3 regions of the Streptomyces sp. SD31 genome follow, and region 2 is predicted to be linked to each of the others. Evidence: riboswitches for the same ligand, from Rfam matches in the RefSeq annotation. Region 2 holds a riboswitch; each other region holds the start of a gene.
What was found. A riboswitch is a leader RNA that binds a small molecule or an ion and turns the genes downstream of it on or off. The one in region 2 is predicted to bind cobalamin.
Positions count from the first base shown of each region.

Region 1: linked by a shared signal. The riboswitch ahead of ACTMVF_RS10510 (energy-coupling factor ABC transporter permease) and the one ahead of ACTMVF_RS37955 (cobalamin biosynthesis protein) in region 2 are both predicted to bind cobalamin.
Region 3: linked by a shared signal. The riboswitch ahead of ACTMVF_RS26605 (ribonucleoside-diphosphate reductase subunit alpha) and the one ahead of ACTMVF_RS37955 (cobalamin biosynthesis protein) in region 2 are both predicted to bind cobalamin.

Region 1 covers NZ_JBQHCX010000004.1:138,506-148,885, forward strand. The annotation lists gene ACTMVF_RS10485 (heme/hemin ABC transporter substrate-binding protein) at 1-955, shown strand, start outside; gene ACTMVF_RS10490 (APC family permease) at 1,138-2,616, opposite strand; gene ACTMVF_RS10495 (energy-coupling factor ABC transporter ATP-binding protein) at 2,697-3,548, opposite strand; gene cbiQ (cobalt ECF transporter T component CbiQ) at 3,545-4,294, opposite strand; gene ACTMVF_RS10505 (energy-coupling factor ABC transporter substrate-binding protein) at 4,300-4,674, opposite strand; gene ACTMVF_RS10510 (energy-coupling factor ABC transporter permease) at 4,671-5,378, opposite strand; cobalamin riboswitch at 5,409-5,592, opposite strand; gene ACTMVF_RS10515 (M55 family metallopeptidase) at 6,021-6,854, shown strand; gene ACTMVF_RS10520 (M20/M25/M40 family metallo-hydrolase) at 6,847-8,151, shown strand; gene ACTMVF_RS10525 (LpqB family beta-propeller domain-containing protein) at 8,157-10,121, shown strand; gene ACTMVF_RS10530 (S66 peptidase family protein) at 10,118-10,380, shown strand, end outside.
Region 2 covers NZ_JBQHCX010000023.1:59,900-70,279, forward strand. The annotation lists gene ACTMVF_RS37930 (alpha/beta hydrolase) at 1-219, opposite strand, end outside; gene ACTMVF_RS37935 (class II aldolase/adducin family protein) at 361-1,092, opposite strand; gene ACTMVF_RS37940 (lysozyme) at 1,310-2,059, shown strand; gene ACTMVF_RS37945 (anion permease) at 2,235-3,470, shown strand; gene ACTMVF_RS37950 (hypothetical protein) at 3,514-3,735, shown strand; cobalamin riboswitch at 3,858-3,997, shown strand; gene ACTMVF_RS37955 (cobalamin biosynthesis protein) at 4,100-5,044, shown strand; gene ACTMVF_RS37960 (cobyric acid synthase) at 5,041-6,552, shown strand; gene cobN (cobaltochelatase subunit CobN) at 6,549-10,205, shown strand; gene ACTMVF_RS37970 (putative cobaltochelatase) at 10,202-10,380, shown strand, end outside.
Region 3 covers NZ_JBQHCX010000013.1:22,206-32,585, reverse strand. The annotation lists gene ACTMVF_RS26635 (GntR family transcriptional regulator) at 1-713, shown strand, start outside; gene ACTMVF_RS26630 (carbon starvation CstA family protein) at 815-2,953, shown strand; gene ACTMVF_RS26625 (CstA-like transporter-associated (seleno)protein) at 2,925-3,125, shown strand; gene ACTMVF_RS26620 (DUF3311 domain-containing protein) at 3,246-3,497, shown strand; gene mctP (monocarboxylate uptake permease MctP) at 3,494-5,104, shown strand; gene ACTMVF_RS26610 (GNAT family N-acetyltransferase) at 5,177-5,683, shown strand; cobalamin riboswitch at 5,736-5,872, shown strand; gene ACTMVF_RS26605 (ribonucleoside-diphosphate reductase subunit alpha) at 6,000-8,381, shown strand; gene ACTMVF_RS26600 (ribonucleotide-diphosphate reductase subunit beta) at 8,381-9,388, shown strand; gene ACTMVF_RS26595 (hypothetical protein) at 9,404-10,183, opposite strand; gene ACTMVF_RS26590 (hypothetical protein) at 10,211-10,380, opposite strand, start outside.

The sequences.
Region 1 (10,380 bases), on a different contig from region 2:
GGGCGGTGGCTCCTCGACGGCGGACGCGTCACCCGCCTCCGCGAGCGAACGCGCGACCGCCGCCGAGAAGCAGCTCGCGAAGAACACCCTCGTCCCCCTCGAAGGGGAGCCGCCCACGCCCAAGTTGCCGGTCACCGTCGACTCCTCCGACGGGCGCGAGGTGACGGTGCAGGACGCCTCGCGCATCCTGCCGCTCAACGGGGGAGTCGCGGAGATCGTGTTCACGCTGGGCCTCGGCGACCGTGTCGTCGGCCGCGACATCACCGCCACCTTCGCGGAGGCGAAGAAGCTTCCGCAGGTCACCAAAGCGCACGACGTGAGCGCGGAGAGCGTCCTGTCGCTGCGGCCGACGGTCGTGCTGGCCGACACCGACACCGGCCCGGCCGAGGCCATCGACCAGATCCGCGACGCCGGCGTCCCCGTCGTCGTACTGGACCCGGCCACCGAACTCGCCGACGTCACCACGCGCACCACCCGCATCGCCGAGGCGCTCGGCGTCCCCGACGCGGGCAAAGCCCTCAATGAGCGTATGAGCGACGAACTCGCCGCGGCCCGCGCCGCCGTGCCCGACGGCAGCGAGCCCAAGGTCGCCTTCCTGTACATGCGCGGCAGCGCGGCCGTCTACCTGATCGGCGGCAAGGGCTCGGGCGCCGACTCGCTGATCGAGGCGGCGGGGGCGGTGGACGCGGGCAAGGAGGCCGGGCTGGACAAGCCGTTCACGCCGATCACCAGCGAGGCCCTGGTGCGGGCGCGGCCGGATGTGATCCTGATGATGACCAAGGGGTTGGAATCGGTCGGTGGCATCGACGGGCTGGTCGACATTCCGGGAATCGGGCAGACGCCGGCGGGGATGAACCGGCGGGTCGTGGATCTGGAGGACGGGGTGTTGCTCGGGTTCGGGCCGCGGACGCCGTTGGTGATCGACATCCTGGTCGATCGCCTTCATCGGTCCTGAGGTCAACTTCCACGCCGGGCAGGGGCGGCATCTCTTGCGCCGACCTCAGGCGGCATATCGAGGCCCGCGACCGCGAGATCGACAACCCCTACACCCCGCAAGACCCTCGGCGGCCTCCAGACCGACCTCTCCGGCCGTACGGCGGGGCGGTCGGCGGCAGGGGGCGACGGCGACCTGGAAGCTCAGGGGTCGACCACACCGGGGCGTTCCGACCAGAAGGCGGGAGCCACCAGCCGCCACACGACCATGAGCAGCACGCCCGTGGCGGCGATGCCGATGCCGATGACGAGTGGGGGACCGAGTCCGAACCACGAGTCGCCGCTGTAGGAGTTGGCGGGATCGGACATGTCGATGACCGATTCCACCAGCAGCCATGCCAGCAGCCCGGCGCCGACGAGCGGGCCGAGGCCGATGAGGATGAAGTGGCGGACGCTGCTGGTGAGTTGGCGGCGGTAGTACACGGCGCAGGCGACACCGGTGAGCGCGTAATAGAACGCGATCAGCAGCGAGAGCGCGGTGAGAGAGTCGAACAACGCGTTGGCGCTGATCTCGTTGACGACGACATACCAGGCGATGGCGATGGCGGCGACCCACCACGTGCTCACGTCCGGGGTGCGGAAGCGCGGGTGGATGCGGGCGAAATGCGCGGGCAGCGCATGACGGCGCGCCATCGACAGCGCCGTACGGGACGCCGGGATGATCGTCGTCTGTGTCGACGCCAGCGCGGACGTGGAGACCGAGAGCAGCACCACCCAGTCCCAGCCGCCCATCGCCTCGCCGGCGAGCAGGGCGAAGACGAACTCCTCCTCCGCCGCGTTCTCCGCCAGGTAGGCGGTTCCGGCGTAGGCGACCACCGCGAAGCCCACCGCCACGTAGGTCACCAGCAGAATGACCGTCGACCACACGGCCGCCCTGCCGGGAGCGGTGGCGGAGTCCTCGACCTCCTCGGTGAGATTGACGGCCGACTCCCAGCCCCAGTAGATGAACACGCCGAGCAACAGGGCTCCGGTCAGGGGCGCCCCGCCGGCTCCGAAAGGGTCCAGCCAGCCGATCGACGGTTCGACGGAGCCGAGCGTGCCGGTGTCGGCGTAGACGCGGTACAGCGCCACCACGGCGAAGGCGAGCAGGCAGACGACCTGGGCGATGATCAGGACGTTCTGCACCTTCGCCGACACCTCGGTGCCGATGACGCACACGGCCGTCATCAGCAGGATGAGCAGCACCGTGAGCAGCCGGCGCACGGCGTCGTTCTCGGCCCAGTCGTCGAGGCCGAAGGCGAGCAGGGCGAAGGTCACGGCGACGTCCGCCAGCGATCCGACGACCAGCACCCCGGTCATCGTGATGGCCCAGCCGCCGAGCCACCCGGCCCACGGCCCCATGGCCCGGGTGACCCAGGAGAAGGTGGTGCCGCAGTCCTGGTCGGCCTTGTTGAGGTAGTAGAAGGCCGCTGCGATCAGCAGCATCGGCACGAACGACGCGAGCATCACGCCAGGGGCGTAGATCCCCACCAGTGCCACGACCGGGCCGATGACCGCCGCCACCGAGTACGCCGGGGAGGTGGAGTTGAGCCCGATGACGAGCGCGTCGACGAACCCGATCGCATCGGGCTTCAAGCCGGCGGGCCGCGGTGGGCCGCCCGGATCCGCGACGTCCTTGGCCATGTTCCCTCACTCCCCGTACTCCCGTCGTACGTCGATCCATGGAACAGGGAGTGAGAGAACAATTGAGTCATTGATGGCATTCAGCGGTCATATGTCGCCTCCGCGACCAGGGCGGCCAGGTCCTCGGCGGTGCGCGGACCGGCCGCGGACTCGGACAACAGGCCACGCGAGCACAGGAGTCGGGCGGCCGCCACCCCCCACGGCAGCCGCAGGCCGGCCTGGTGCAGGAGATCGGTGCGGGCCAGCATCACGGGCGTCGGACCGGTGCGTGCGCCGGACGGAGTGAGGAGCGCCGCATCGTCCGCCCAGCGCAGGGCCAGGTCGACGTCGTGGGTGGCCATGACCACCGTGGTACCGCTCGCGCGCAGCCCGTCGAGGGTGGCCAGCAGACGCTCCTGGCCGTCGGGGTCGAGACCGGCGGTCGGTTCGTCCAGGATCAGCACACGCGGCCGCATCGCGACGGCACCCGCGATGGCCGTGCGCTTGCGCTGCCCGTACGACAGCAGGTGCGTGGGCCGGTCGGCCAGCGCGGTGATGTCCAGGGCGGCGAGCGCCTCGTCGACCCGCGCGCGCACCTCGACGTCGGGCAGACCGAGGTTCAGCGGGCCGAAGGAGACGTCCTGGGCGACGGACGCGGCGAAGAGCTGGTCGTCGGGGTCCTGCACCACCAGCTGCACGGTCGTACGCAGCCGGGTCAGGCCCTTGCGGTCGTACCTGACCGGCGCACCCTCCACCGTCAACTGCCCGGCGCACGGGCGCAGTCCACCGCTGAGCAGCCGCATCAGCGTGGTCTTGCCGCTGCCGTTGCGGCCGAGCAGCGCCAGCGCGCGCCCCTCGCGGACGTCGAAGTCGAGGTCGCTGAGCACGACGGGGCCGTCCTCGTAGGCGTAGGACGCGCCCCGCAGGGCGACCAGTGCGGTGGGCTCGCTCATGGCAGGGCCTTTTCCAGTACGAGGGTGAGGGCGGCCAGCGCTGCGAGGAGTGCGCAACTCGCGGCCGTGAAGCGGACGGAGACCCGGGCCTCGGGCACCAGGACGCGCAGGGTGCCGTCGTAGCCGCGCCCGGCGAGCCCGGCCTGGAGCCGGGTGGCCCGGTCGAAGGCCCGCACGAACGCGGTGGCCCCGAGCCCGGCCAGGGAACGCCACTCCGCGGCCCGGCCGGCATGCCCGAGCCGGGCGGCCTGGGCCTCCCGGATCCGGCGCATCGAGTCCAGCAGCAGGAAGCTCATGCGGTACGTCACCAGGGCGACGTCGACGACAGGTGCGGGCACCCCGGCCTTCACCAGGCGGGGCAGCAGGTCGGACATCGGAGTGGTGAAGGCGAACAGCAGCACCCCGAGCGAGGCGGCCGAGGTGCGCAGCAGCAGCTCCCCGGCGCGCAGGGGACCGTCGTCGGCCAGGGACACGAAGCCCTCCGGCCCGCCGACCTGGACGAGCAACGTGACCGCGCCGGTCACGCAGAAGCCCAGCGGAACGCGGTAGGCGCGCCACAGCCGGCGGCCGGGCACGCCCGCCGGTCCCAGCAGCACCACGAGAGACGTCAGGAGCACCAGGGCCGCACCCGGCCAGGGCGGCAGCGAGATCGCGAGCACGGTGAGACCGAGCCCGAGCACGGCCTTGTCCACGGGGTGACGGCGGCGCCAGCGACTGCTGTGCGCCGCCGCGTCGATCGGCAGCACGGAACTCAGGCCCTTTCGGCCGTGGATTCCCCGGCGGTGTCACCGGCTGCGCCGCCGGTGTCCCCCACCCGCTCCAGCGCCCGCTGTTCCCCCTGCCGCCGCCCGCGGTGCAGACCGAAGTAGTAGGCGAGGACACCGGCCCCGAGGGCCGCCTGGAGGGAGAAGAGCGCCGACTCGATCTCACCGGAGGGCGGTTCGTACAGCGGCGAGAACCAGGGCTCGTAGTCCGGCTCGATCTCGGTGATCGCGTTCTCCGCCTCGCCGTCGGCGCCCGTGAACGGCTGCTCCTTGTGGTCGCCGAGGCCGAGGGCCAGCGGCAGCACCGCGAGGGCGGCCACGACGAGCAGCAGCAAGAGGTTGATCTTCGTGTTCCTGCTCATCGGCCCACCACCTGGGTCTCGGTCCCGGTCCCGGACTGCTTCTTGGTGAGGAGCACGCCCAGCCGGGTCAGTTCGCCCTTGCTGGACTGCACCAGCAGCCGCATCACGAGCACCGTCAGCAGGCCCTCGCTCACCGCGAGGGGGATCTGGGTGACGGCGAAGATGGAGCCGAACTTGCCGAGCGCGCCCAGGAATCCGCTGCTCGGGTCGGGGAAGGCGAGCGCCAGCTGCACGCTGGTGACGCAGTAGGTGGACAGGTCGGCGAGGAACGCACCGAAGAACACCGCCACCATCAGCGGCACGTCGTACCGCCGCAGCAGTTTGTACAGGGCGTATCCGGCCCAGGGCCCCACGATCGCCATCGAGAAGACGTTGGCGCCGAGCGTGGTCAGGCCGCCGTGCGCGAGCAGCAGCGCCTGGAAGAGCAGGGTGATGGTGCCCAGGACCGCCATGATCGGCGGCCGGAACAGGATGGCGCCGAGGCCGGTGCCGGTGGGGTGCGAGCAGCTGCCGGTCACCGAGGGCAGCTTCAGCGCGGACAGGACGAACGTGAAGGCCCCGGAGGCGCCGAGGAGCAGTGTGCTCTCGGGGTGCTCCCTGACCTCACGGGTGAGTGACTTGACTCCGTGGACGACGAATGGCGCGGACGCGACGCCCCAGGCGACCGCGTGCGCCGGAGGCAGGAAACCCTCGGCTATGTGCATGGCTCAGCAGACCCTCTCCAGCACCTCGTGGATGGTTGACGCGCCTTGGCCGGTCTCCTGGCTGACGGGTACCACCGCCCGTGCTCCGCCTTCCCGGGTCCCAAGACCCAGTGGCTGCCCGTGAGGGCTGGAGCCGGACTTCCCGATTCACAGTGGCGAGGGCCGCACCGGCATCACACCGGATTTCCCGTTCACCAAGGCGTGGTGACAGTAGTGCCCGCACAGGGTGGCTGACAAGCGCGCCTCGGGGGCGCGAAAGGGGCGTTCGCCTGGTTCTGTCGTACCTGTTTTCGGTATTCCGGTGCGCTCGGCGCGGCGTGGGCCGTCGGCCGCGACGGCGCCGACGCCTCTGACGAAACCACTCTCGTGGCTTCCGGAGCTCCAGGGCCGCTGGAACGGCTCCGTCGACACGCGCTACGACGTCACCCTCCTGCCCAGCGGCACCCGGCGAGGTGGGCCACTCGCTCGAAACGAAGTTCTGACGCGGCGCGAAGCCGTACGAGACTCAGGCCATCCTGGGGCAAAGCCGTGGCGACACGCCGATGTCGGTCTACACTCACGCTGCCCTCCACGAAACTGGTGTCAGCCATTGATGTCGCCGAATCGTTGCGGCTGTCCGACCTGGAGAGGACAGGGCCTGGTATGAAGATCCTCATCAGCGCCGACATGGAGGGCGCCACCGGCGTTACCTGGCCGGCCGACGTGCTGCCCGGGACGTCGCAGTGGGAGCGGTGCCGGGGGATGTTCACCTCGGACGTCAATGCCGCGGTGCTGGGGTTCTTCGCCGGCGGTGCCGACGAGGTCGTCATCAACGAGGCGCACTGGACCATGCGCAATCTGCTGCTGGAGCGGCTCGACGAGCGGGCGGAGATGCTCACCGGTCGGCACAAGGCGCTGTCCATGGTCGAGGGCGTGCAGCACGGCGACGTGGACGGCATCGCCTTCGTCGGCTACCACGCGGGCGCCGGCATGGAGGGCGTCCTCGCCCACACCTACCTCGCCAACTCCATCACCGGGGTGTGGCTGAACGACGTACGGGCGAGCGAGGGGCTGCTGAACGCGCATGTCGTCGCCGAGTACGGCGTGCCCGTCGTGCTCGTCACCGGCGACGACGTGGCCTGCGAGGACGCGCTCGGGTACGCGCCCGGCGCGCTGAAGGTCGCCGTCAAGGACCATGTCTCGCGGTACGCCGCCGTGTGCCGTACGCCGGCCAGGACCGCCGCGGACATCCAGGCCGCCGCCAAGGAGGCGGCCGCGCTGGCGGTCCGTCAGGAGCCGGTGAGCGGCGGCCCGTTCACCGTCGCCGTCGAGTTCGACGCCGAGCACCTCGCCATGGCGGCCACCGTCGTCCCCGGTGTCGAACGGATCGGGGAGCGGAAGGTGGCGTACACCAGCGAGCGGATGTACGAGGGAATCCGTACCTTCAAGGCAGTGACCACGATCGTCTCGGCCGCGATGGAGGAGCAGTATGGCTGACGGGCAGGCACTGGACGAGGTCGTCACGTTCACCTCCGACCTCATCCGCATCGACACGACCAACCGGGGTGGCGGCGACTGCCGGGAGCGGCCCGCCGCCGAGTACGCCGCCGCGCGGCTGGCCGAGGCGGGCCTGGAGCCCACCCTGCTGGAGCGCACGAGCAGCCGTACGAACGTCGTCGCCCGTGTCGAGGGCACCGACCCGTCGGCGGACGCGCTGCTCGTCCACGGCCATCTGGACGTGGTGCCCGCGCAGGCCGCCGAGTGGAGCGTGCACCCGTTCTCCGGGGAGATCCGTGACGGGGTCGTCTGGGGCCGGGGCGCGGTCGACATGAAGAACATGGACGCGATGGTCCTCGCGGTCGTCCGGGGCTGGGCGCGGGAAGGCGTGCGGCCCCGGCGGGACATCGTGATCGCGTTCACCGCCGACGAGGAGGCGAGCGCCGAGGACGGCTCCGGATTTCTCGCCGACCGGCACGCGGGGCTCTTCGAGGGCTGCACCGAGGGCATCAGCGAGGCCGGTGCCTTCACCTTCCACGACGGCGGGGGGCGGCAGATCTATCCCATCGCGGCCGGGGAGCGCGGCACCGGCTGGGTCAAGCTCACCGCCCGCGGGCGGGCCGCGCACGGCTCCAGACCCAACCGGGAGAACGCGGTCACCCGCCTCGCCGCCGCCGTCACCCGGATCGGCGCCCACGAGTGGCCGCTGCGGCTGACCCCGACGGTCCGCGCCGCCCTCGTCGAACTCGCCGCGCTGTACGGCCTGGAGGCCGACCTGGACGACGTGGACGGCCTGCTGGAGAAGCTCGGCCCGGCGGCCGCGCTCGTCGAGGCGACCGTCCGCAACAGCGCCAACCCGACGATGCTGGAAGCCGGTTACAAGGTCAACGTCATCCCGGGGGAGGCCGTGGCCTATGTCGACGGCCGCTGTCTGCCGGGCATGGAGGACGAGTTCCGCGCCACCCTCGATGAACTCACCGGGCCTGACGTGGAGTGGGAGTTCCACCATCGCGAGGTGGCCCTCCAGTCGCCGGTGGACTCGCCGACGTACGCCAAGATGCGCGCCGCCGTCGAGGAGTTCGCGCCCGAGGGGCACGTGGTGCCGTACTGCATGCCCGGCGGCACGGACGCCAAGCAGTTCTCCCGGCTCGGCATCACCGGCTACGGCTTCTCCCCGCTGAAGCTGCCGGACGGCTACGACTACGGGGCCATGTTCCACGGCGTCGACGAGCGCGTGCCGGTGGAGGCGCTGCACTTCGGCGTCCGTGTACTCGACCGGTTTCTGCGGACGGCCTAGGGGAGTTGAGGCAGACAGTGCGGACGCTGGCGTACGGTTCCTGGCCCTCGCCCATCGACGCGGCCCTCGCCGCCACGCATGACGGGCACCCCGAGTATGTGGGCTTCGTCGGCGACGAGGCGTGGTGGACCGAGCCGCGGCCCACGGAGGGCGGGCGGCGCACACTCGTGCGGCGGCGGGCCGACGGCCGGGAGGAGCCGGTGCTGCCCGCTCCGTGGAACGTGCGCAGCAGGGTCGTCGAGTACGGCGGACATCCCTGGGCGGGCGTGCCGGTCGACGGCCGGCCGCTCGTCGTCTTCGTCAACTTCGCCGACCAGCGGCTCTACCGGTACGAGGAGGGCGGCGAGCCGCGTGCGCTCACTCCCGTGTCCACCGTGGGCGGTGGACTGCGCTGGGTGGAGCCGCAGGTGCGACTCGAACTCGGCGAAGTGTGGTGCGTGCTGGAGGAGTTCACCGGCGAGAACCCCACCGATGTGCGCCGCGTCCTGGCCGCCGTCCCGCTGGACGGCTCGGCGGCCCAGGACCGCGACGCCGTACGCGAACTCACCGACGACCGGCACCGGTTCGTCACCGGACCGCGGATCTCGCCCGACGGGCGGCGCGCGGCATGGCTCGTCTGGGACCATCCGCGGATGCCGTGGGACGGTACGGAGCTGCTGGTCGCGGAGGTCGCCGCCGACGGCACGCTCGGCGGCCCGCGGACCGTCGCCGGGGGCCCGGAGGAGTCCATCGCGCAGGTGGACTGGTCGCAGGACGGCCGGTTGCTGTACGCGAGCGACCGCAGCGGCTGGTGGAACCTCTATCGCGACGGCGAACCCCTGTGCCCGCGCGAGGAGGAGTTCGGCGGGCCGCTGTGGAAGCCGGGCCTGCGCTGGTTCGCCCCGCTGGCGGGCGGGCTCGTCGCCGTGGTGCACGGTCGCGGGTCGACCGCCCTCGGGGTGCTGGATCCCGAGACCGGCGAGATCGTCGACGCGGCGGGCCCCTGGACGGAGTTCGAGCCCACACTCGCGGTGTACGGCGAGAGGATCGTCGCCGTCGGCGCCAGTCCTCGCAGCGCGCACGAGGTGATCGAGCTCGACACCTGCACGGGCCGGGCCAGGGTCATCGGCGCCGAGCACGACGACGCCGTCGACCCCGCCTACTACCCCGAACCGCAGATCCGCACCTTCACCGGCCCCGCCGGAGACGAGATCCACGCGCACATCTACCCGCCCCACAACCCCGGCTGCGTCGCCCCCGGCGGCACACCGCCGCCGTACGTCGTCTGGGCGCACGGCGGGCCGACCGGCCGGGCGCCCCTCGTGCTCGACCTGGCCATCGCCTACTTCACCTCGCGCGGCATCGGGGTCGCGGAGGTCAACTACGGCGGCTCCACCGGCTACGGCAGGGCCTACCGCGACCGGCTGCGCGAGCAGTGGGGCGTGGTCGATGTCGAGGACTGTGCGGCCGTCGCGCTCGCCCTCGCCGACGAGGGCACCGCCGACCGCGACCGGCTCGCCATCCGCGGCGGCAGCGCGGGCGGCTGGACCGCGGCCGCGTCGCTCACCACGACCGATGTCTACGCCTGCGGCACGATCCTCTACCCCATCCTCGACCTGGCCGGCTGGGGCGCCGGAGAGACCCACGACCTCGAGTCGCGGTACCTGGAGACCCTGGTCGGACCGCTCGCCGAGGTACCGGCACGCTACGCGGAACGCTCACCCGCCGCGCACGCCGACCGACTCACCGCGCCCTTCCTGCTGCTGCAGGGCCTCGACGACGTCATCTGCCCTCCCTCCCAGTGCGAGCGGTTCCTGGCCCGCCTGGAGGGCCGCCGGGTGCCGCACGCCTACATCGCCTTCGAGGGGGAGGGCCACGGATTCCGGCGGGCGGAGACGATGATCCGCGTCCTGGAGTCCGAACTCTCCCTGTACGCCCAGGTCTTCGGACTGAATCCGCCCGGCATCCCGAAGCTGGAGCTCGCCAAGTGAACGCGCCCCTACGGCCACTCGTACGGCCGCCCCGACTCGCCCCCGGCGCCCGCGTGGCCGTCGTCGCCCCCAGCGGTCCCGTGCCCGAGGAGCGGCTGCAGGCCGGGCTCGACGTGCTGCGGGGCTGGGACCTCGACCCGGTGGTGGCACCCCATGTGCTGGACCGGCACGGCGAGTTCGACTATCTGGCGGGCACGGACGCCGACCGCGCCGCCGATCTGCGGGCCGCCTGGTGCGATCCGTCCGTGGCCGCGGTGCT
Region 2 (10,380 bases):
GAGGCCGTAGGTGCCGGGGCGCAGGGAGGCCAGGTCGCGGGTGAGCGCGATCTGGCCGGCGGCCGTGGCGTGCACGGTGAGTTTGGGTTCGGTGGGCAGGGGGCGGCCCGCGGGCGCGGTCAGCGCGGCTCCGCTGGCGAATCGGCCGGCCGCCACGGTGGCGGCACCGGCGGCCAGGGCCACGGTGACGGCGGCGGCCGTCGCTTTGACAGTGCGCACGTGTTCCAGTGTCCGGGCGGACGGGTGGAGCGGCCAGTGGGAGGGCGGGTTGGAGTGAGGGTCCCGTTTTCCTCGCCCCCGCCGCCCCTACCCGTCCCGTCCCTGAGGGCTGAAATGCCTGGACCGGCGTCGAGGTAACCGTCACCCCCGCTGCCCATACCCCCGCAGCCTCTCCCCCGCCTCCGCCACCTGCCCCTCCGACAGCAGCGTCGGCGCGAGACCCGGTACCGACGACGCCGTGAGCCACAGGCGGGACATCCACTCCAGTTGGGCCGTGCGGTCGTAGGCCTGGTCCAGGGTCGTGCCGTAGGTGATCGTGCCGTGGTTCTGGAGGAGGCAGGCGGTGCGGTCGGTGAGGGCACGGAGCATGTTCTCGGCCAACTCCTGGGTGCCGTACGTCGCATACGGGGCAACCCGGACGGGACCGCCGAGGGCGCCCGCCATGTAGTGGATCAGCGGGAGCTCCGGGACCAGGGTCGAGACGGCCGTCGCGTGGACCGCGTGGGTGTGGACGACGGCGCCGGCGTCCGTGGCGCGGTAGACGGCGAGGTGCATGGGCAGCTCGCTCGTCGGCACCAGCGCGCCGAGCACCTGCCTGCCGTCCAGGTCGACCCCCGTCACGTCCTGCGGCGTCAGGCGGTCGTACGGCACTCCGGACGGCGTGACCAGCACCGTGTCACCGACGCGCACCGAGACATTGCCGGACGTGCCGACGACCAGCCCCTCGGACACGGTCCGGCGGGCCGTCGCCACGAGGGACTCCCAGGCGTCCGCCTCCTCGGGGCGCACACGCCTGCCCCACGGCTCCCCCACTTCCTGTGCACCCTCCCGCGCATCCCGCGCGCCTCGCTGGTCCCGCCGCTCCTCAGCCATACCGCGATCCTGCCAGCCGGGGTCGGCCGAGAGTGCGACGCGGCCTCAACTCACGACCGGGGCGGGGCACTTTAGGGCGGAAGACGGGCGTCCGGAAGTACACATATGCGGATACATCACCCTCTTCCCATGCTTGGCCGGGGATCGATCGGCATTCAACGACCCTCCAGTAATCTCTGGGGGATTTGTCGTGCACGTCGCCATTCCGGGGGGAAATATGGCTCGTGATCGCAAACCGTCCCGCCACCGCTCCCGCCTCATAGCGGCATCCGTGGCAGCGCTCGCCCTTGGGGGGACCGCACTCGTCGAGATTCCGGCCGCGGCGGCCGGCAAGCCCAAGGGGCATGACGTCTCGTCCCACCAGAAGAACGTCAACTGGCAGAGCGCGAAGGCGAAGGGCGCCAAGTTCGTCTACGTCAAGGCGACCGAGTCCCACACCTACCGCAACCCGTACTTCAACCAGCAGTACAACGGCTCGCGCAACGTGGGCCTGATGCGCGGCGCGTACCACTTCGCGCTGCCGAACAAGTCGTCGGGCAAGACGCAGGCGGCGCACTTCGTGCGCAACGGCGGCGGCTGGACGTCGGACGGCTGGACGCTGCCGCCCGCGCTCGACATCGAGTACAACCCGTACAGCAGGCACAAGTGCTACGGGCTGAGCAAGGCGAAGATGGTCAGCTGGATCCAGTCCTTCAGCAACGAGGTGAAACGGCTGACCGGCCGTCGTCCGGTGATCTACACCACCACGCACTGGTGGAACACCTGCACCGGCGCCAGCCGCGCCTTCGCCTCGAATCACGCACTGTGGATAGCCCGCTACGACTCCGCGACCGCGGGGGCACTGCCGGCCGGATGGCAGTTCTGGACCATCTGGCAGTACGACAACGGCAGCGGCAGCCTGCCGGGTGACCAGAATCTCTTCAACGGGTCGATGACCCAGCTGAGGAAGTTCGCCCGGGGCTCCTGAGCCTTGCGGCGCCTGGGCCGTGCGATGACCGACGAGACCGGCGGAGCAGCAATCTCCGCTTCCGTCAGAACAACCCCCTCCGCAGGACACCGTGCGGCCTGCCTCAGTTCATCTTCCGTTCACTCAGGTTACCTACGTTCGTCCGGACAACGACCTCGAACGATTGCCTGGGTAAATGGAAAACTTCTCGCTGATCCTCGCGATTGTGGTGGTAACCGCACTCGCGTTCGATTTCACGAACGGTTTCCACGACACCGCCAACGCGATGGCCACGACCATCTCGACCGGTGCGCTCAAGCCCAAGGTCGCGGTGGCCATGTCCGCCGTGCTGAACCTTGTCGGCGCCTTCCTCTCGGTGGAGGTCGCCAACACGATCTCCAAAGGTCTCGTCGACGAGACCGGCATCCGTCCCGAGGTCATCTTCGCCGCCTTGGTCGGCGCGATCCTCTGGAACCTGCTGACCTGGCTGGTCGGACTGCCCTCCAGCTCCTCGCACGCCCTCATGGGCGGCCTGATCGGCGCCACCATCGCCTCGGCCGGCGTCGGCGCGGTCCACGGCGACGTGCTCGTCACCAAGGTGCTGATCCCGGCGATCGCCGCCCCGCTGGTCGCGGGCATCGCCGCGCTGCTGGCCACGCGCCTGACGTACTCCCTCGGCAAGAAGGCCGACGGCAACGCGTCCAAGAAGGGCTACCGCGCCGGTCAGATCGCCTCCGCCGGCCTGGTCTCGCTGGCCCACGGCACGAACGACGCGCAGAAGACGATGGGCATCATCACCCTCGCCCTGGTCGCCGGCGGCACCCTCGCCCCCGACTCCGACCCGCCCATGTGGGTCATCCTCTCCGCGGGCATCGCCATCGCGCTCGGCACCTACCTCGGCGGCTGGCGCATCATCCGCACCATGGGCAAGGGCCTGACCGACCTCCAGCCGCAGCAGGGCTTCGCCGCCCAGACCAGCGCCGCGACGGTCATCCTGGCCTCCTCCCACCTGGGCTTCTCCCTCTCCACCACGCACTCCGTCTCCGGCGCGGTGATGGGCGCGGGCCTCGGCCGCAAGGGCGGCGTGGTCCGCTGGTCGACGGCCACCCGCATGTTCGTCGCCTGGGGCCTCACGCTCCCGGCCGCCGCACTGGTCGGCGCGCTCGCCGAGTACGTGACCGGCTTCGGCGCCTGGGGCACGGCCCTCGTCGCGGTGTTCCTGGTCGCCTCCAGCGCCGCCATCTGGAAGATCTCCCGCCGTGAGGTCGTCGACCACACGAACGTCAACGAGACCGACGAGCCGGCGGGTGTCGTCACCACGGCGATGGCCGCCGTGACCCCGCCTCCTACGGGCGGCACGGTGACCGAGGACCTGGCGGCCACGATCCCGGCCCCGTCCTCCGAGCCGACGCCTTCGCAGGCCACGGTCTGACACCCGGCCGTTTACTCACCCCAGTTACCCGGAAAGAAGAATCATGAAGATCGACTGGGTGGCCCTCGGCTCCGTCTTCGGCGTCAGCCTCGTGGTCACGGTGGCCCTGGTGGGCCTGTTCACCCTCGGTATCGCGGGCCTGTCCCGCCAGGAGAAGGCCTCGGCCCAGGGCGGTTCGGCCGCCCTGGCGGTCACCGGCGCGTACGCGTGCTTCGCCGCGTGTGCGGCGGCTGTGGCCTACGGCATCTATCTGATCGTGGCCTGACACACCGGCCTCCGCATCCGCCCTGCCCGCCTCCGTCTCACGACGGTGGCGGGCAGGGCGCTTTCGACTCCGGTGTGGGGTTCTGCACACTCCGCTGTCGCAGGTCAACGGCAAGTTGACGCCCCTTCCAACCCCGTGGTGGACTTCCGGAGCCATGTACGGCGGCAGAAGAGGAAGCCGGTGAAAGTCCGGCGCGGTCCCGCCACTGTCACCGGGGTAGATAGCCCCGGGAGCCAGGAACTCTCGCCGCCGGTCTCGTCGAACCAGGGCGTGGACACCCTGAGTGAGGACATAACGCGATGCTCGCCTGCCGATCGACATGCAGTATCAGACCCGCGTCTGACCCCACGGTCGGCTGACTCCGATGCGTGCCGATCGCGTCTTCGCGTACGGCGCCGCCGCCGGACTTCTCGGTGATCTGCTGCTCGGCGACCCTCGCCGGGGGCATCCGGTCGCCGCGTTCGGGCGTGCCGCCGGCGCCGTGGAGCGGGTGTTGTGGCGGGACCACCGGGGGTGGGGCGCGCTGCACACCGCCGTGTGCGCCGGTGGCGCCGTAGCGCTCGCAGCCGTCGCCGCTCGTGCCGTACGTACCTCTCCCGCCGCCTCCCTCGCACTGACCACCGCCGCCACCTGGGCCGTGGTCGGGGGGACTTCGCTCGCCCGGGAGGCCCGGGGCATCGGGCGTGCCCTGGAGGCCGGCGATGTCGAGGCGGCTCGGGCGCGGCTGCCGCATCTGTGCGGGCGGGATCCGCAGGCGCTGGATGCTGACGGGATCGCCCGGGCCGTGGTCGAGTCCGTCGCCGAGAACACCTCCGACGCGGTCGTGGGAGCGCTGGTGTGGGGGGCCTTGGGAGGAGTGCCGGCGCTGGTCGGGTTTCGGGCCGTGAACACGCTCGACGCCATGGTCGGGCACAAGTCGCCCAAGTACCGGCGGTACGGGTGGGCTTCGGCCCGGCTCGACGATGTCGCCGGGTGGCCCGGGGCGCGGCTCACCGCCGTGCTCGCGGCTGTGGCGGGGGACGATCCGCGGGGGGCCGTGCAGGCCTGGCGCGCCGATGCCGGCAAGCATCCGAGTCCCAACGCCGGGCCGGTCGAGGCGTCGTTCGCCGGCGCCCTCGGGGTGCGGCTGGGCGGAACCCTGTCGTACCGGGGGCGGGTCGAGCACCGGCCGGTGCTCAACGGTGCCGCCGGGCGTGCCGTCGTCACCCAAGACATCGAGCGTGCCGTACGGCTCTCCCGGCGCGTCGGTTGGCTCGCGCTCGGCGTCAGTGTCGCCGCGCGCCGCATCGTGAAGGGGCGTACGTCATGACGGTCGGTGGGCTTCTCGTCGCCGGTACCACCTCCGACGCCGGCAAGAGCGTCGTCACCGCCGGGATCTGCCGGTGGCTGGTGCGGCAGGGGGTCAAGGTCGCGCCCTTCAAGGCGCAGAACATGTCCCTCAACTCGTTCGTGACGCGGGAGGGGGCCGAGATCGGGCGGGCGCAGGCCATGCAGGCGCAGGCCTGCCGCGTCGAGCCGACCGCGCTCATGAACCCCGTGCTGCTCAAGCCCGGTGGCGAGCAGAGCAGTCAGGTCGTGCTCATGGGCAAGCCGGTCGGTGAGCTGAGTGCGCGCGGCTATCACGGCGGGCGGCAGCAGCAACTCCTCGGGACCGTGCTCGACTGTCTCGCCGAGTTGCGGGGCACGTATGACGCGGTGATCTGTGAGGGGGCCGGTTCTCCCGCCGAGATCAATCTGCGGCGGACGGACATCGTGAACATGGGGATCGCGCGCAATGCGCGGCTGCCTGTGCTCGTCGTCGGTGACATCGACCGTGGCGGGGTCTTCGCCTCCTTCTTCGGGACGGTCGCGCTTCTCTCCCCCGAGGATCAGGCGCTCGTCGCCGGGTTCCTCGTCAACAAGTTCCGTGGGGACGTCTCGCTGCTCGAACCGGGGCTCGACATGCTGCACGGCCTCACCGGTCGGCACACGTACGGCGTCCTCCCCTTTCAGCACGGGCTCGGTATCGATGAGGAGGACGGGCTGCGGGTCTCCCTGCGGGGTGCGGTGAGGGAGTCCCAGGTCTCCGCCCCCGTCGGCGAGGACGTGCTCCGTGTCGCCGTCTGTGCGATCCCCCTCATGTCGAACTTCACCGACGTCGACGCCCTGGCCGCCGAGCCGGGTGTCGTGGTGCGGTTCGTGGACCGGCCGGAGGAACTCACCGACGCCGATCTCGTCGTGATTCCGGGGACCAGGGGGACGGTCAAGGCCCTGGAGTGGCTGCGGGAGCGGGGACTTGCGGACGCGCTGGTCCGAAGGGCCGCTCAGCACAGGCCCATTCTCGGCATCTGCGGCGGCTTCCAGGTCCTCGGCGAGCACATCGAGGACGAGGTCGAGAGCCGCAAGGGGCATGTGGAGGCGCTCGGTGTCCTTCCCGTGCGGGTGCGGTTCGCGCGCGAGAAGACCCTCACCCGGCCGGTGGGGGAAGCCCTCGGCGAGCATGTCGAGGGGTACGAGATCCATCACGGGCTCGCCTCCATCACCGATGGCGAACCCTTCCTCGACGGCTGCCGGGTCGGCCAGACCTGGGGCACGCACTGGCACGGCTCGCTGGAGTCGGACGGTTTCCGGCGGGCCTTTCTGCGTGAGGTGGCGGCCGCCGCGGGCCGTCGCTTCGTGCCGGCCGCCGACACGTCGTTCGCCGCGCTGCGCGAGGAGCAGCTCGACCGGCTCGGCGACCTGATCGAACAGCACGCGGACACGGACGCGCTCTGGCGGCTCATCGAGTCGGGCGCGCCGCAAGGACTGCCTTTCATTCCACCGGGAGCGCCCGCATGAGCACTGTGTTGTTGTTGTCGACCGCCGACACGGATCTGCTGGCGGCCCGCGCCGCCTCCGGTGCCGACTACCGGATCGGCAACCCGACCCGCGTGGACGTCGACGGTGAGCTGCCCGCGCTGCTCGACGGCGCGGACATCGCCGTCGTACGGCTGCTGGGCGGCAAGCGGGCGTGGGAGGACGGGCTCGCCAAGCTGAAGGCGTCCGGCGTCCCGACCGTGCTGCTGGGCGGCGAGGCCGTGCCCGACGCCGAGTTGATGGCCGAGTCGTCGGTGCCGGCCGGTGTGGTGGCCGAGGCACTGAAGTACCTCGTCGAGGGCGGGCCCGCCAACCTCACCGAGCTCGCCCGGTTCCTCTCCGACACCGTGCTGCTGACGGGCGAGGGGTTCGTCGAGCCGCAGAAGATGCCGGAGTACGGCGTCCACGGCGAGCGTCCCCTCCTCGACGGCCGTCCGACGGTCGGCGTGCTCTTCTACCGGGCCCATGAGCTGAGCGGCAACACCGCCTTCGTGGACACCCTGTGCGACGCCATCGAGGCGCGGGGCGCCAACGCCCTGCCCGTGTACTGCGGTTCGCTGCGCGGTGCGGACGCGGAGCTCTACGAGATCCTCGGCAAGGCCGACGCCCTGGTCGCCACCGTCCTCGCGGCGGGCGGCACGCACGCCTCGCACGCGTCGGCGGGCGGCGACGAGGAGGCCTGGGACATCGGCAGGCTCGCCGAGCTCGACGTCCCTGTGCTGCAGGGCCTGTGCCTGACGTCGTCGAAGAGTGCCTGGGAGCAGTCCGACGCCGCCCTCTCCCCCATGGACGCGGCGATGCAGGTCGCGATCCCCGAGTTCGACGGCCGCCTCATCACCGTCCCCTTCTCCTTCAAGGAGCAGGGTCCGGACGACGTGCCCGTGTACGTCGCCGACCCGGAGCGGGCGGCGCGCGTCGCGGGGATCGCCGTACGGCACGCGCGGTTGAAGCACAAGCCGAACGCCGAGAAGAAGCTCGCGCTCGTCTTCACCGCCTACCCGACCAAACACTCGCGCGTCGGCAACGCGGTCGGCCTCGACACGCCCGCGTCGGCCGTACAGGTCCTGGACGCGCTGAAGGCTGCCGGGTACGGCCTCACCGAGTACCCCGACAACGGCGACGAGCTGATCCACCGGCTCATCGAGGCCGGCGGTCACGACGTCGAGTGGCTGACCGAGGACCAGTTGGCCGCCGCGCCCGCGCGGGTGCCGCTCGCCGACTACCGGGCGTGGTTCGACAAGCTCGACCCGGAGCTGCGGGACGCCATGCTGGAGGCGTGGGGAGAACCGCCGGGTTCGCTGTACGTCGACGGGGAGGACATCGTCCTCGCCTCCCTCCGGTTCGGGAACGTCGTCGTCATGATCCAGCCGCCGCGCGGCTTCGGCGAGAACCCGATCGCGATCTACCACGACCCGGACATGCCGCCGTCGCACCACTACATGGCGGCCTACCGGTGGCTGGAGAACTCGTTCGGCGCCGACGCGATCGTGCACATGGGCAAGCACGGCACGATGGAGTGGCTGCCGGGCAAGGGGCTCGGGCTCAGCGGCGGTTGCGCGCCGGACGCCGTTCTCGGTGATCTGCCGCTGATCTACCCGTTCATCGTCAACGACCCCGGCGAGGGCACCCAGGCCAAGCGCCGCGGTCACGCCACCGTCGTCGACCACCTCGTGCCGCCGATGGCACGCGCGGACACCTACGGCGACCTGGCCAAGCTGGAGCAGCTCCTCGACGAGTACGCGCTCGTCTCCGACCTGGACCCGACGAAGGCGCCCGCGGTCCGGGCGCAGATCTGGACCCTGGTCAAGACGGCCGAGCTGCACCACGACCTGCATGTCGACGAGCAGCCGGACGACGAGGCGTTCGACGAGTTCGTCATGCACATCGACGGCTATCTGTGCGAGATCAAGGACGTGCAGATCCGCGACGGGCTGCACATCCTCGGCGGCGGGCCGGTCGCCGAACCGCGCGTCAACCTCGTGCTCGCCGTGCTGCGCGCCGCACAGGTGTGGGGCGGGCAGGCCAACGCCCTGCCGGGGCTACGGGCTTCGCTGGCCGCTCATTTCGGGCTCGACGAGAAGGAGTTGCTGGCCGAGCCGGGGGCGCCGGTGAAGGTGCCGGTGGAGCTGTCCGACCTCGTCGAGGGCCCGTCGCGTACGGCGGCCGACGCGATCGACCTGCTGGAGCAGCTGTGCCGGCGGCTCGCGGAGGGTATGGAGTCCCGGTCGTGGGACGTGGCGGCCGTCCCGGCTCTCGTCCGTGACGTCATCGGCGCCGAGCTCCCCGACGCCGTCGCCGTGTTGGAGTTCGCCTGCGACGAGGTCGTGCCTCGTCTGGCGAGGACCACCGACGAGATCGGCCACATCCTCAAGGCCCTCGACGGCGGCTATGTCCCGGCCGGTCCGTCCGGCTCGCCCACGCGCGGCCTGGTCAACGTCCTGCCGACCGGCCGGAACTTCTACTCCGTCGACCCCAAGGCCATCCCGTCCAGGCTGAGCTGGGAGGTCGGCCAGTCGCTCGCCGACTCGCTGGTCGCCCGCTACCTCCAGGACAACGGCGAGTACCCGAAGTCCGTCGGCCTGACGGTCTGGGGCACGTCCGCGATGCGCACCCAGGGCGACGACATCGCCGAGATCCTCGCGCTGCTGGGCTGCCGTCCGGTGTGGGACGACGCCTCGCGCCGGGTGACCGGCTTCGAGGTGATCGGCCTGGCGGAGCTCGGGCGGCCGCGCATCGACGTCACGGTGCGCATCTCCGGCTTCTTCCGGGACGCCTTCCCGCATGTGGTCGGCCTGATCGACGACGCGGTGCGGACGGTGGCCGAGCTGGACGAGCCGGCCGACCGGAACTTCGTCCGCGCCCACGCCGACGAGGACACCGCCGAGCACGGCGACCGGCGGCGCGCGACGGCCCGTGTCTTCGGCTCCAAGCCGGGCGCGTACGGCGCCGGTCTGCTGCCGCTGATCGACGCCCGGAACTGGCGCTCGGACGCCGACCTGGCCGAGGTGTACGCCGTCTGGGGCGGTTACGCCTACGGGCGCGGGCTCGACGGGCGGGCGGCGCGCGGGGACATGGAGACCGCCTTCAAGCGGATCAACGTCGCCGCGAAGAACGTCGACACACGTGAGCACGACCTCGTCGACGCCGACGACTACTTCCAGTACCACGGCGGCATGGTCGCCATGGTGCGGCATCTGACCGGCGCGAACCCCGAGGCGTACGTGGGTGATTCGGCGACTCCGGACCAGGTGAAGACCCGCACGCTGGGCGAGGAGACGCACCGCGTCTTCCGTGCCCGCGTGGTCAACCCCCGCTGGATGGCGGCCATGCGCCGGCACGGCTACAAGGGCGCCTTCGAGATGGCGGCGACCGTGGACTACCTCTTCGGGTACGACGCCACGGCCGGGGTCGTCGACGACTGGATGTACGAGAAGCTGTCGGCCGAGTACGTCTTCGACCCCGAGAACCGGGACTTCATGAAGAAGTCCAACCCGTGGGCGCTGCGCGGCATCACCGAGCGACTGCTCGAGGCCGCCGACCGCGGGCTGTGGGCCGAGCCGGACGCCGACACGCTGGAGCGGCTGCGGGCCACCTACCTGGAGCTGGAAGGCGACTTGGAGGGCGACGAGAAGTGACAACTCCCTTCCCCTTTACGGCCGTTGTCGGCCAGGACGACCTGCGGCTGGCGCTGCTGCTGAACGCCGTGTCACCGGCGGTCGGCGGTGTGCTGGTGCGCGGCGAGAAGGGCACGGCCAAGTCGACGGCCGTACGGGCGCTTTCGGCGCTGATGCCCGAGGTGCCGGTCGTCCC
Region 3 (10,380 bases), on a different contig from region 2:
CCGCGCGCGTGCCCAAGTACTACCGCCTGAAGAAGCACCTGCTCGACATGACGGAGACACAGTCTCCCGGCACCCCGGTCCCGCCCGAGCGCACGCTGGCCGCCGAGTTCGACACCTCGCGCACGACCGTGCGCCAGGCCCTCCAGGAGCTGGTCGTCGAGGGGCGCCTGGAGCGCATCCAGGGCAAGGGGACGTTCGTCGCCAAGCCGAAGGTCTCGCAGGCCCTGCAACTCACCTCGTACACCGAGGACATGCGCGCCCAGGGCCTGGAGCCGACCTCGCAGCTGCTGGACATCGGCTACATCACCGCCGACGACCGGCTCGCCGAGCTCCTCGACATCACGGCCGGCGGACGGGTGCTGCGCATCGAGCGGCTGCGGATGGCGAACGGCGAGCCGATGGCCATCGAGACGACCCACCTGAGCGCCAAGCGCTTCCCCGCCCTGCGCCGGTCCCTGGCCAAGTACACATCCCTCTACACCGCGCTCGCCGAGGTCTACGACGTCCATCTCGCCGAGGCCGAGGAGACCATCGAGACCTCCCTGGCCACCCCGCGCGAGGCCGGCCTGCTCGGCACCGACGTGGGCCTGCCGATGCTGATGCTGTCCCGGCACTCACAGGACCGGGAGGGGCAGCCGGTGGAGTGGGTGCGGTCGGTGTACCGGGGGGACCGCTACAAGTTCGTGGCGCGCCTCAAGCGGCCCCGGGACTAAGGCCTGTCCCAGGGACCTTCGCAGTACCGCACGCGGTGTAGCGCAACTGCCGCTCCTGCTCTACGGTCCTCCCGTCGCCGCATGGACGGGAGGACTCCCCGGTGCGTACCGCGAACGTCCGATCCCTCGTCATCTGGACCCTCGTCGCGCTCGTCGGTGCCGCGGGCTGGTCCGTGCTCGCGCTCTCCCGGGGCGAGGAGGTATCGGCCGCCTGGATGGTCGCGGCCGCCCTCGGCTCGTACGCCATCGCCTACCGCTTCTACGCGAAGTTCATCGCGTACAAGGTCCTCAAGGTCGACAGGACCAGGGCCACCCCGGCCGAACGCCTCGACAACGGCATCGACTTCCACCCCACCGACCGCCGCGTCCTGCTCGGCCACCACTTCGCGGCGATCGCCGGGGCCGGACCCCTGGTCGGGCCGGTGCTGGCCGCGCAGATGGGCTATCTGCCGGGCACGGTCTGGATCATCGCCGGCGTCATCTTCGCGGGCGCGGTCCAGGACATGGTGGTGCTGTTCTTCTCCACCCGCCGGGACGGACGCTCGCTGGGGCAGATGGCGCGCGAGGAGATCGGCCCGTTCGGCGGCGCGGCGGCGCTCCTCGCCGCCTTCGCCATCATGATCATCTTGCTCGGTGTGCTGGCGCTGGTGATCGTCAACGCCCTCGCCCAGTCCCCCTGGGGCACCTTCTCCATCGCGATGACCATCCCGATCGCCCTGCTGATGGGCTTCTACCTGCGGGTGCTCCGCCCCGGCCGGGTCACCGAGGTCTCCGTCATCGGCGTCGCGCTGCTGCTGTTCGCCCTGATCGCCGGCCGCTGGGTCGCCGAGTCGTCGTGGGCCGACACCTTCACCCTCGCGCCTTCCACGCTGGTCGTCTGGCTGGTGGCGTACGGGTTCATCGCCTCGATCCTGCCGGTGTGGATGCTGCTGGCGCCGCGCGACTACCTCTCCACCTTCATGAAGATCGGCACGATCGTGCTGCTCGCCCTCGGCGTGGTCATCGCGCTGCCGACGCTGAAGATGGACGCGGTGACCGGCTTCGCCTCGCGCGGCGACGGCCCGGTCTTCGCGGGGTCCCTGTTCCCCTTCGTCTTCATCACCATCGCCTGCGGCGCCCTGTCCGGCTTCCACTCGCTCATCGCGTCGGGTACGACGCCGAAGATGATCCAGAAGGAGACGCAGGTCCGGATGATCGGCTACGGCTCCATGCTGATGGAGTCGTCGGTCGCCGTGATGGCGCTGGTGGCGGCGAGCATCATCGACCCGGGGCTTTACTTCGCGATGAACGCGCCCGCCGGGGTCATCGGGGACACCGTCCAGAACGCCTCGCAGGTCGTGGGGAGTTGGGGCTACCAGATCACCCCCGAGGCACTCGCACGGGCGGCGGAGAACGTAGAGGAGGCGAGCCTGCTCTCCCGCACCGGCGGCGCCCCCACCCTCGCCATCGGCGTCTCGGAGATCTTCTCGCAGGTCACCGGCGACGGCCTGCGCGCCTTCTGGTATCACTTCGCGATCATGTTCGAGGCGCTGTTCATCCTGACCGCGCTGGACGCCGGCACCCGCGTGGGCCGGTTCATGCTCCAGGACACGCTGGGCAACGTCTACCGGCCGTTCAAGGACGTCAGCTGGAAGCCCGGCCTGGTCATCACCAGCGCCGTGGTGTGCGGCCTGTGGGGGTACTTCCTGTGGGTCGGCGTCCACGAGCCGCTCGGCGGCATCAACCAGCTGTTCCCGATCTTCGGCATCTCGAACCAGCTGCTGGCCGCGGTCGCCCTCGCCGTCTGCACGACCCTGCTGGTGAAGTCCGGACGCCTCAAGTGGGCCTGGATCACCGGGATTCCGCTCGCCTGGGACGCCACGGTCACACTCACGGCCAGCTGGCAGAAGGTCTTCTCCAGCGACCCCAAGGTCGGCTTCTTCAAGCAGCGTCAGGTGTTCCAGGACGCCATCGACCGCGGCGAGGTCCTGCCGCCCGCCAAGACCATGGACGACATGCACACCGTGGTCACCAACTCCACGGTGGACGGTGTCCTCTCGGCCGTCCTCGCCCTGCTGATCGTCGTCGTCATCGTCGACGCGGCCCGCGTCTGCGTCCGGCACGTCCGGCGCCCGGCACTGTCCACGCTGAGCGAGGCGCCGTACGTCGAGTCGAAGATCGTCGCCCCGGCCGGGCTGTTCCCGACCCGGGAGGAGAAGGAGGAGGCGCGCCATGACGTCGGCACTGCGGCGGGCGCTTAGGGGTGTGCGCTGGTATCTGCGGGAGCTGACCGACGAGTCGGCGTACGACCGCTATGTCGCGCACCTCCGCCGGGACCATCCGCGGGCGGACGTGCCCTCACGGCGGACTTTCGAGCGCATGCGCACCGACCGTCAGGAGCAGGACCCCCGGCAGGGCTTCCGCTGCTGCTGAGCGGCAAGCGCTGTCAGTTGAGTGCTATCCGTTATACGGACGGGGGTTCCATAAAGCGGAAGCGTCGCCTAGATTTCCTGCGCATTGCACAGGTGATCAGTGAGGGGACGGAGCCGCCGTATGTCTGATGCGCCAGAAGTGAGACCACCGGTGGTGACACCCGTGCGTGTGGTCATCGCCCTCTGCCTGATCGCGCCGTTCGTGGCGATGCTGTGGGTCGGCTCGTACGCGAAGGTGGACCCGGCCTTCGCCGGTATCCCGTTCTTCTACTGGTACCAGATGCTGTGGGTGCTGATCTCCACCGCACTGACGATGATCGCGTACAAGCTGTGGCAGCGTGACCAGCGTGCACGCCGTGGGGGTGCCGAGTGAACGACGGCGTGAACGGCGTCGCACTCGCCGTCTTCATCATCTTCTTCCTGGCCGTCACGGTCATGGGCTTTTTGGCCTCGCGCTGGCGCAAGGCCGAGAACGAGCACAGCCTCGACGAATGGGGCCTGGGCGGCCGGTCGTTCGGCACCTGGGTCACCTGGTTCCTGCTCGGCGGCGACCTGTACACGGCGTACACGTTCGTGGCGGTCCCGGCGGCGATCTACGCGGCCGGCGCGGCGGGCTTCTTCGCGGTGCCGTACACGATCCTGGTGTACCCGCTGATCTTCACCTTCCTGCCCCGCCTCTGGTCGGTCTCGCACAAGCACGGATACGTCACGACCTCGGACTTCGTGCGCGGCCGCTTCGGCTCGAAGGGCCTGTCGCTGGCCGTCGCCGTCACCGGCCTGCTGGCGACCATGCCGTACATCGCGCTCCAACTGGTCGGCATCCAGGCGGTGCTGGACGTGATGGGCGTGGGCGGCGGTGAGGACACCAACTGGTTCGTCAAGGACCTCCCGCTCCTCATCGCCTTCGGCGTGCTGGCGGCGTACACCTACTCCTCGGGTCTGCGCGCCCCCGCGCTGATCGCGTTCGTGAAGGACACGCTGATCTACGTCGTCATCGCGGTGGCGATCATCTACATCCCGATCAAGCTGGGCGGGTTCGACGAGATCTTCGGCGCGGCGAGCGAGAAGTACACGGCAGCCAAGGCCGGCGGTCTGATCCCGCCGGAGGCGGGCCAGTGGACATACGCCACGCTGGCGTTGGGTTCCGCGCTCGCGCTGTTCATGTACCCGCACTCGATCACCGCGACGCTCTCCTCCAGGAGCCGTGAGGTGATCCGCCGCAACACCACGATCCTGCCGCTGTACTCCCTCATGCTCGGCCTGCTGGCCCTGCTGGGCTTCATGGCGATCGCGGCCGGAGTCTCGGTCACCAACCCCCAGTTGGCGATCCCACAGCTCTTCGAGGACATGTTCCCGTCCTGGTTCGCGGGCGTGGCCTTCGCGGCGATCGGCATCGGTGCCCTCGTCCCCGCGGCCATCATGTCCATCGCGGCCGCGAACCTCTTCACCCGCAACATCTACAAGGACTTCATCAAGCCGGACGCCACTCCCGCGCAGGAGACCAAGGTCTCCAAGCTGGTGTCCCTGCTGGTGAAGGTGGGCGCCCTGGTCTTCGTCCTGACCATGGACAAGACGGTCGCGATCAACTTCCAGCTCCTGGGCGGCATCTGGATCCTGCAGACCTTCCCGGCCCTGGTCGGCGGCCTGTTCACCCGCTGGTTCCACCGCTGGGCCCTGCTGGCCGGCTGGGCGGTCGGCATGATCTACGGCACGGTCGCCGCGTACGGCGTCGCCTCGCCGACGCAGAAGCACTTCGGCGGCTCGGCGAAGGAGATCCCCGGCATCGGGGAGATCGGCTACATCGGCCTGACGGCGTTCGTGCTGAACGTGGTCGTGACGGTCGTCCTCACCTTCGTCCTGAAGGCGGCGAAGGCCCCCGAGGGCGTCGACGAGACCAGGCCGGAGGACTACACGGCGGACGCGGGCGACCCGGGCGTCCAGGTGGAGCTGCCGCCGGCGACTGCGGGTTCGTCCCACTGAGTACCCGGCATCGACGGGCCGTCGGAGAAATCCGGCGGCCCGTCGGCGTACCCGTCCGCCACACTCACCTGCATGGACATCGTGATCCGGCAGGTGGAACCCGGCGAGTACGAGGCCCTCGGTGAGATCACCGCGCAGGCCTACCTCCAGGACGGTCTGCTCGACTTCGGGGAGAGCGACGCGTACCTCGGCGAGCTGAGGAACGCGGCAAAGCGAGCAGCGGCAGCCGAGGTGCTGGTGGCGGTCGAGAAGGGCCGGCTGCTGGGTGGCGTGACCTTCGTGCCGAGCGGCGGGCCGATGGCCGACATTGCGCGCTCCGGCGAGGCCGAGATCCGCATGCTGGCGGTCGCGCGGGACGCCCGGGGCCGGGGCGTCGGCGAGGCCCTCGTACGCGCCTGCGTCGACCGCGCACGGGCCACGGAGGGCTGCGTACGCATCGTCCTGTCGACCCAGCGCACCATGCACAGCGCCCACCGCATCTACGAGCGGGTGGGCTTCGTCCGCACGCCCGAGCGGGACTGGAACCCGGTCCCGGCCCTCGACGACATCACGCTCCTCACCTATGAGTTGACGCTCTGAAACCACCCCGACACAACATCTGGGGGTGACACGACAGCCCGGCACAAGATGTATGCTCATGCTCGCTGTCGCCGCAGGGGAATCCGGTGCGAATCCGGAACTGTCCCGCAACGGTGTACTCGTACACGTATGCCCGCATGCCGTCGTACGAGAGTCAGTCCGAGGACCTGTCGACAGCGCGCCCCGGCCACCCGGTCGGTGCGCTCCGACGTCCGGGCCTCGTGGAATGGGCCGGTGGACGCGACGCCGCGTGCGCTCGTGTGCTGCCCCCTGCCCTCCCGCAAGGCCCCCGTGCCGAGCGAGGGAGAGCCCCCACGTGACCATCGCGCCAGCAGACCCGGCCTCAGCCGTCCCGACCGTCCCGACGGACGAGGACGCTCCGGGAACCGCCTTGTTGCGGACCCTGACCGAGCTGACCGCCGACCTCCCCGACGCCGACCCCGGCCGGGTCGCCGCCGCCGCGTTGCGCGGCCGGTCCGCCGTCGCGGACGAAGCGGAGCTGCGCGAGCTGGCCACCGAGGCGGCGGCCGGTCTCATCTCCGAGGACCCCGCCTACAGCAGGCTGGCCGCCCGGCTGCTGACCCTCTCCATCGCGGCCGAGGCCGCCTCGCAGGGCGTCACGTCCTTCACCGAGTCGGTGGCCGTCGGCCATCGCGAGGGGCTCATCGCCGACCGGACCGCCGAGTTCGTGCGTCTGCACCGCGCCCGCCTCGACGACCTGATCGACACCGCCGCCGACGACCGCTTCGGCTACTTCGGCCTGCGCACCCTGCACAGCCGGTACCTGCTCCGGCACCCCCTCACCCGAAAGGTCATCGAGACGCCCCAGCACTTCATGCTGCGCGTCGCCGCCGGCCTCGCCGAGGACGACACGACCAGGTCGGTCGACGAAGTCGCCGCGCTCTACGGGCTCATGAGCCGCCTCGACTACCTCCCCTCCTCCCCCACCCTCTTCAACTCCGGCACCCGGCACCCCCAGATGTCGTCCTGCTACCTCCTGGACTCCCCCAAGGACGAGCTGGACTCCATCTACGACCGCTACCACCAGGTCGCCCGCCTGTCGAAGCACGCCGGCGGCATCGGCCTGTCGTACTCCCGTATCCGCTCCCGGGGTTCGCTGATCCGCGGCACCAACGGGCACTCCAACGGGATCGTCCCGTTCCTGAAGACGCTCGACGCCTCGGTCGCCGCCGTGAACCAGGGCGGCCGGCGCAAGGGTGCCGCCGCGGTCTACCTGGAGACCTGGCACTCCGACATCGAGGAGTTCCTGGAGCTGCGCGACAACACCGGCGAGGACGCCCGCCGTACGCACAACCTGAACCTCGCGCACTGGGTCCCGGACGAGTTCATGCGCCGCGTGAACGCCGACGCCCTGTGGTCCCTGTTCTCCCCCGCCGACGTGCCCGAGCTGGTCGACCTGTGGGGCGAGGAGTTCGACGCCGCCTACCGCAAGGCCGAGGAGGCGGGCCTCGCGAAGAAGACCATCCCGGCCCGCGACCTGTACGGCCGTATGATGCGCACCCTCGCGCAGACCGGCAACGGCTGGATGACCTTCAAGGACGCCGCCAACCGCACCGCCAACCAGACGGCCCTGCCGGGCCATGTCGTCCACTCCTCCAACCTGTGCACGGAGATCCTGGAGGTCACGGACGACGGGGAGACGGCGGTCTGCAACCTGGGGTCGGTCAACCTCGGCGCGTTCGTCGACACGGCGACCGGCGACATCGACTGGGAGCGGCTGGACGCCACCGTCCGTACCGCCGTCACCTTCCTCGACCGGGTCGTCGACATCAACTTCTACCCGACCGAGCAGGCGGGCCGGTCCAACGCCAAGTGGCGCCCGGTCGGGCTGGGCGCGATGGGGCTCCAGGACGTCTTCTTCAAGCTGCGGCTGCCCTTCGACTCGGCCGAGGCGAAACAGCTCTCCACGCGTATCGCCGAGCGCATCATGCTCGCCGCGTACGAGGCCTCCGCCGACCTCGCCGAGCGCAGCGGCCCGCTGCCGGCCTGGGAGAAGACCCGGACGGCCAAGGGTGTCCTGCACCCCGACCATTTCACGAGCGTTCGCCTGACCTGGCCGGAGCGCTGGGCCGCCCTGCGGGACCGGATGGCCACCACCGGCCTGCGCAACTCCCTCCTCCTCGCCATCGCGCCCACCGCCACCATCGCGTCCATCGCCGGCGTCTACGAGTGCATCGAGCCGCAGGTCTCCAACCTGTTCAAGCGCGAGACGCTGTCCGGCGAGTTCCTCCAGGTCAACTCCTACCTGGTCGACGAGCTGAAGGCGCTGGGCGTCTGGGACGCCCGCACCCGTGAGGCGCTGCGCGAATCGAACGGCTCGGTGCAGGACTTCGCCTGGATCCCGGCGGACGTACGGGCCCTCTACCGCACGGCGTGGGAGATCCCGCAGCGCGGCCTGATCGACATGGCGGCGGCCCGAACCCCGTTCCTCGACCAGTCCCAGTCCCTGAACCTCTTCCTGGAGACACCGACCATCGGCAAGCTCTCCTCGATGTACGCGTACGCCTGGAAGTCGGGCCTGAAGACCACGTACTACCTGCGCTCACGCCCGGCGACCCGCATCGCCCGCGCCGCCCAGGCGCAGAACCGAGCCACCATCCCCGTTCAGCAGCCGGCGCCCGAAGACGCGGTCGCCTGCTCCCTGGAAAACCCCGAGTCCTGCGAGGCCTGCCAGTAATGTCCCACCAGAACCTGCTCGACCCCGGCTTCGAGCTGACGCTGCGCCCGATGCGCTACCCGGACTTCTACGAGCGCTATCGGGACGCCATCAAGAACACCTGGACGGTGGAGGAGGTCGACCTCCACTCGGACGTCGCCGACCTCGCCAAGCTCAGCCCCGCCGAGCAGCACCTCATCGGCCGTCTGGTGGCCTTCTTCGCGACGGGTGACTCGATCGTCGCGAACAACCTGGTGCTGACCCTCTACAAGCACATCAACTCCCCCGAGGCACGGCTGTACTTGAGCCGTCAGCTCTTCGAGGAAGCCGTCCACGTCCAGTTCTATCTGACGCTGCTGGACACCTATCTGCCCGACCCGGAGGACCGCAACGCCGCCTTCGCGGCCGTGGAGAACATCCCCTCCATCCGCGAGAAGGCCGAGTTCTGCTTCAAGTGGATGGACTCGGTGGAGAAGCTCGACCGGCTGGAGTCCAAGGCCGACCGGCGACGCTTCCTGCTCAATCTGATCTGCTTCGCCGCGTGCATCGAGGGCCTGTTCTTCTACGGCGCCTTCGCCTACGTCTACTGGTTCCGCAGCCGCGGCCTGCTGCACGGCCTGGCGACCGGCACCAACTGGGTGTTCCGCGACGAGACGATGCACATGTCCTTCGCCTTCGACGTCGTCGACACCGTCCGCAAGGAGGAGCCGGAGCTCTTCGACGACCAGCTCCAGCAGCAGGTCACCGACATGCTGAGGGAGGCCGTCGAGGCCGAGCTGCAGTTCGCGCGCGACCTGTGCGGTGACGGCCTCCCGGGCATGAACACCGAGTCGATGCGGCAGTACCTGGAGTGCGTCGCCGACCAGCGCCTGACGCGCCTCGGCTTCGCCCCGGTGTACGGCTCCGAGAACCCCTTCTCCTTCATGGAGCTGCAGGGCGTCCAGGAGCTCACCAACTTCTTCGAGCGGCGTCCGTCGGCGTACCAGGTCGCCGTGGAGGGCACGGTCGACCTGGACGAGGACTTCTGAGCCGTATGTCCGGCCCTACTTCAGCGTGACGGCGTCCCCGGCCGACACGACCCGCGCGGTCGTCGTCGTGCCGGGGAAGTACCAGCGCCAGCTGCCCGCCGAGGTGACGGTCACCTTGGTGCTGAGCTTGCCGTGCTCGCCCGTCCGCACGGTCTTGACCGTGCTGTAGTGGGCGCCGCCGGCGGGCCGGAACTGGAGCTTGACCGCCTGTTGCGTGTACCCGTGGTACTCGAGGTTCTCCCAGTTCGCGCGCGTCAGCTTGCCGTTGACGGTGAGCGAGGCGCCCTTGGCGACCGGCTCGGGGGTCGCGTCCGTCGTGAGCCTGGAGGCGCGCTTGACCTTGTAGAGGCCGATGCGGTCGGAGATCCAGTAGTCACCGTCGTTCGCCTTGACGGTGGCGTTGACCTGCCATTCACCGGCGGCCTTGTTGCTGTCGGCGTCGCTGTAGTGGGGGATCCAGGACGGAGTGATCCTCATCGTGGCCGTGCAGACCGACGTGGTCGACGACTTCTTCACACACGTCGTGTCCACCCACTCGGCGAAGCCGCCCCCTACGGCACTGGACGTGTTGGAGGTGCTGACGCGGTTGAGCCCCTTCACCCCCGAGTCGTCCGTGATGGTGATGGCGATCGGGTACTCGACCACCTTCGTCGTCCCGACGATGACGTTCTTGCCGCCGTTGACGACCGTCTTGGTGACCCGGATGTCACCCTCGCCCTCGGCATGGGCGCCGGTGGCCGTGAGCAGGGTCAGGGCTGCCGCCCCGCCTGCCACGGCCCACAGTCTGTGTCTCATGATCCTCCCCTGTCGGTGCAGGAGAGGTTACGCCGCCGGCGCGAAGCCCTGTTGCCGGGCCCGGTGTTCCTCCGCCTCCCTGATCTGACGGTCGATGCGCCGGTCGCGCACGATCCCGATCACCGAGGGGAGGACCAGCAGGACGAACATGCCGAGAACGGTGATCATTGCGAGCAGTCCTTCTGTCTGTTCCGTAG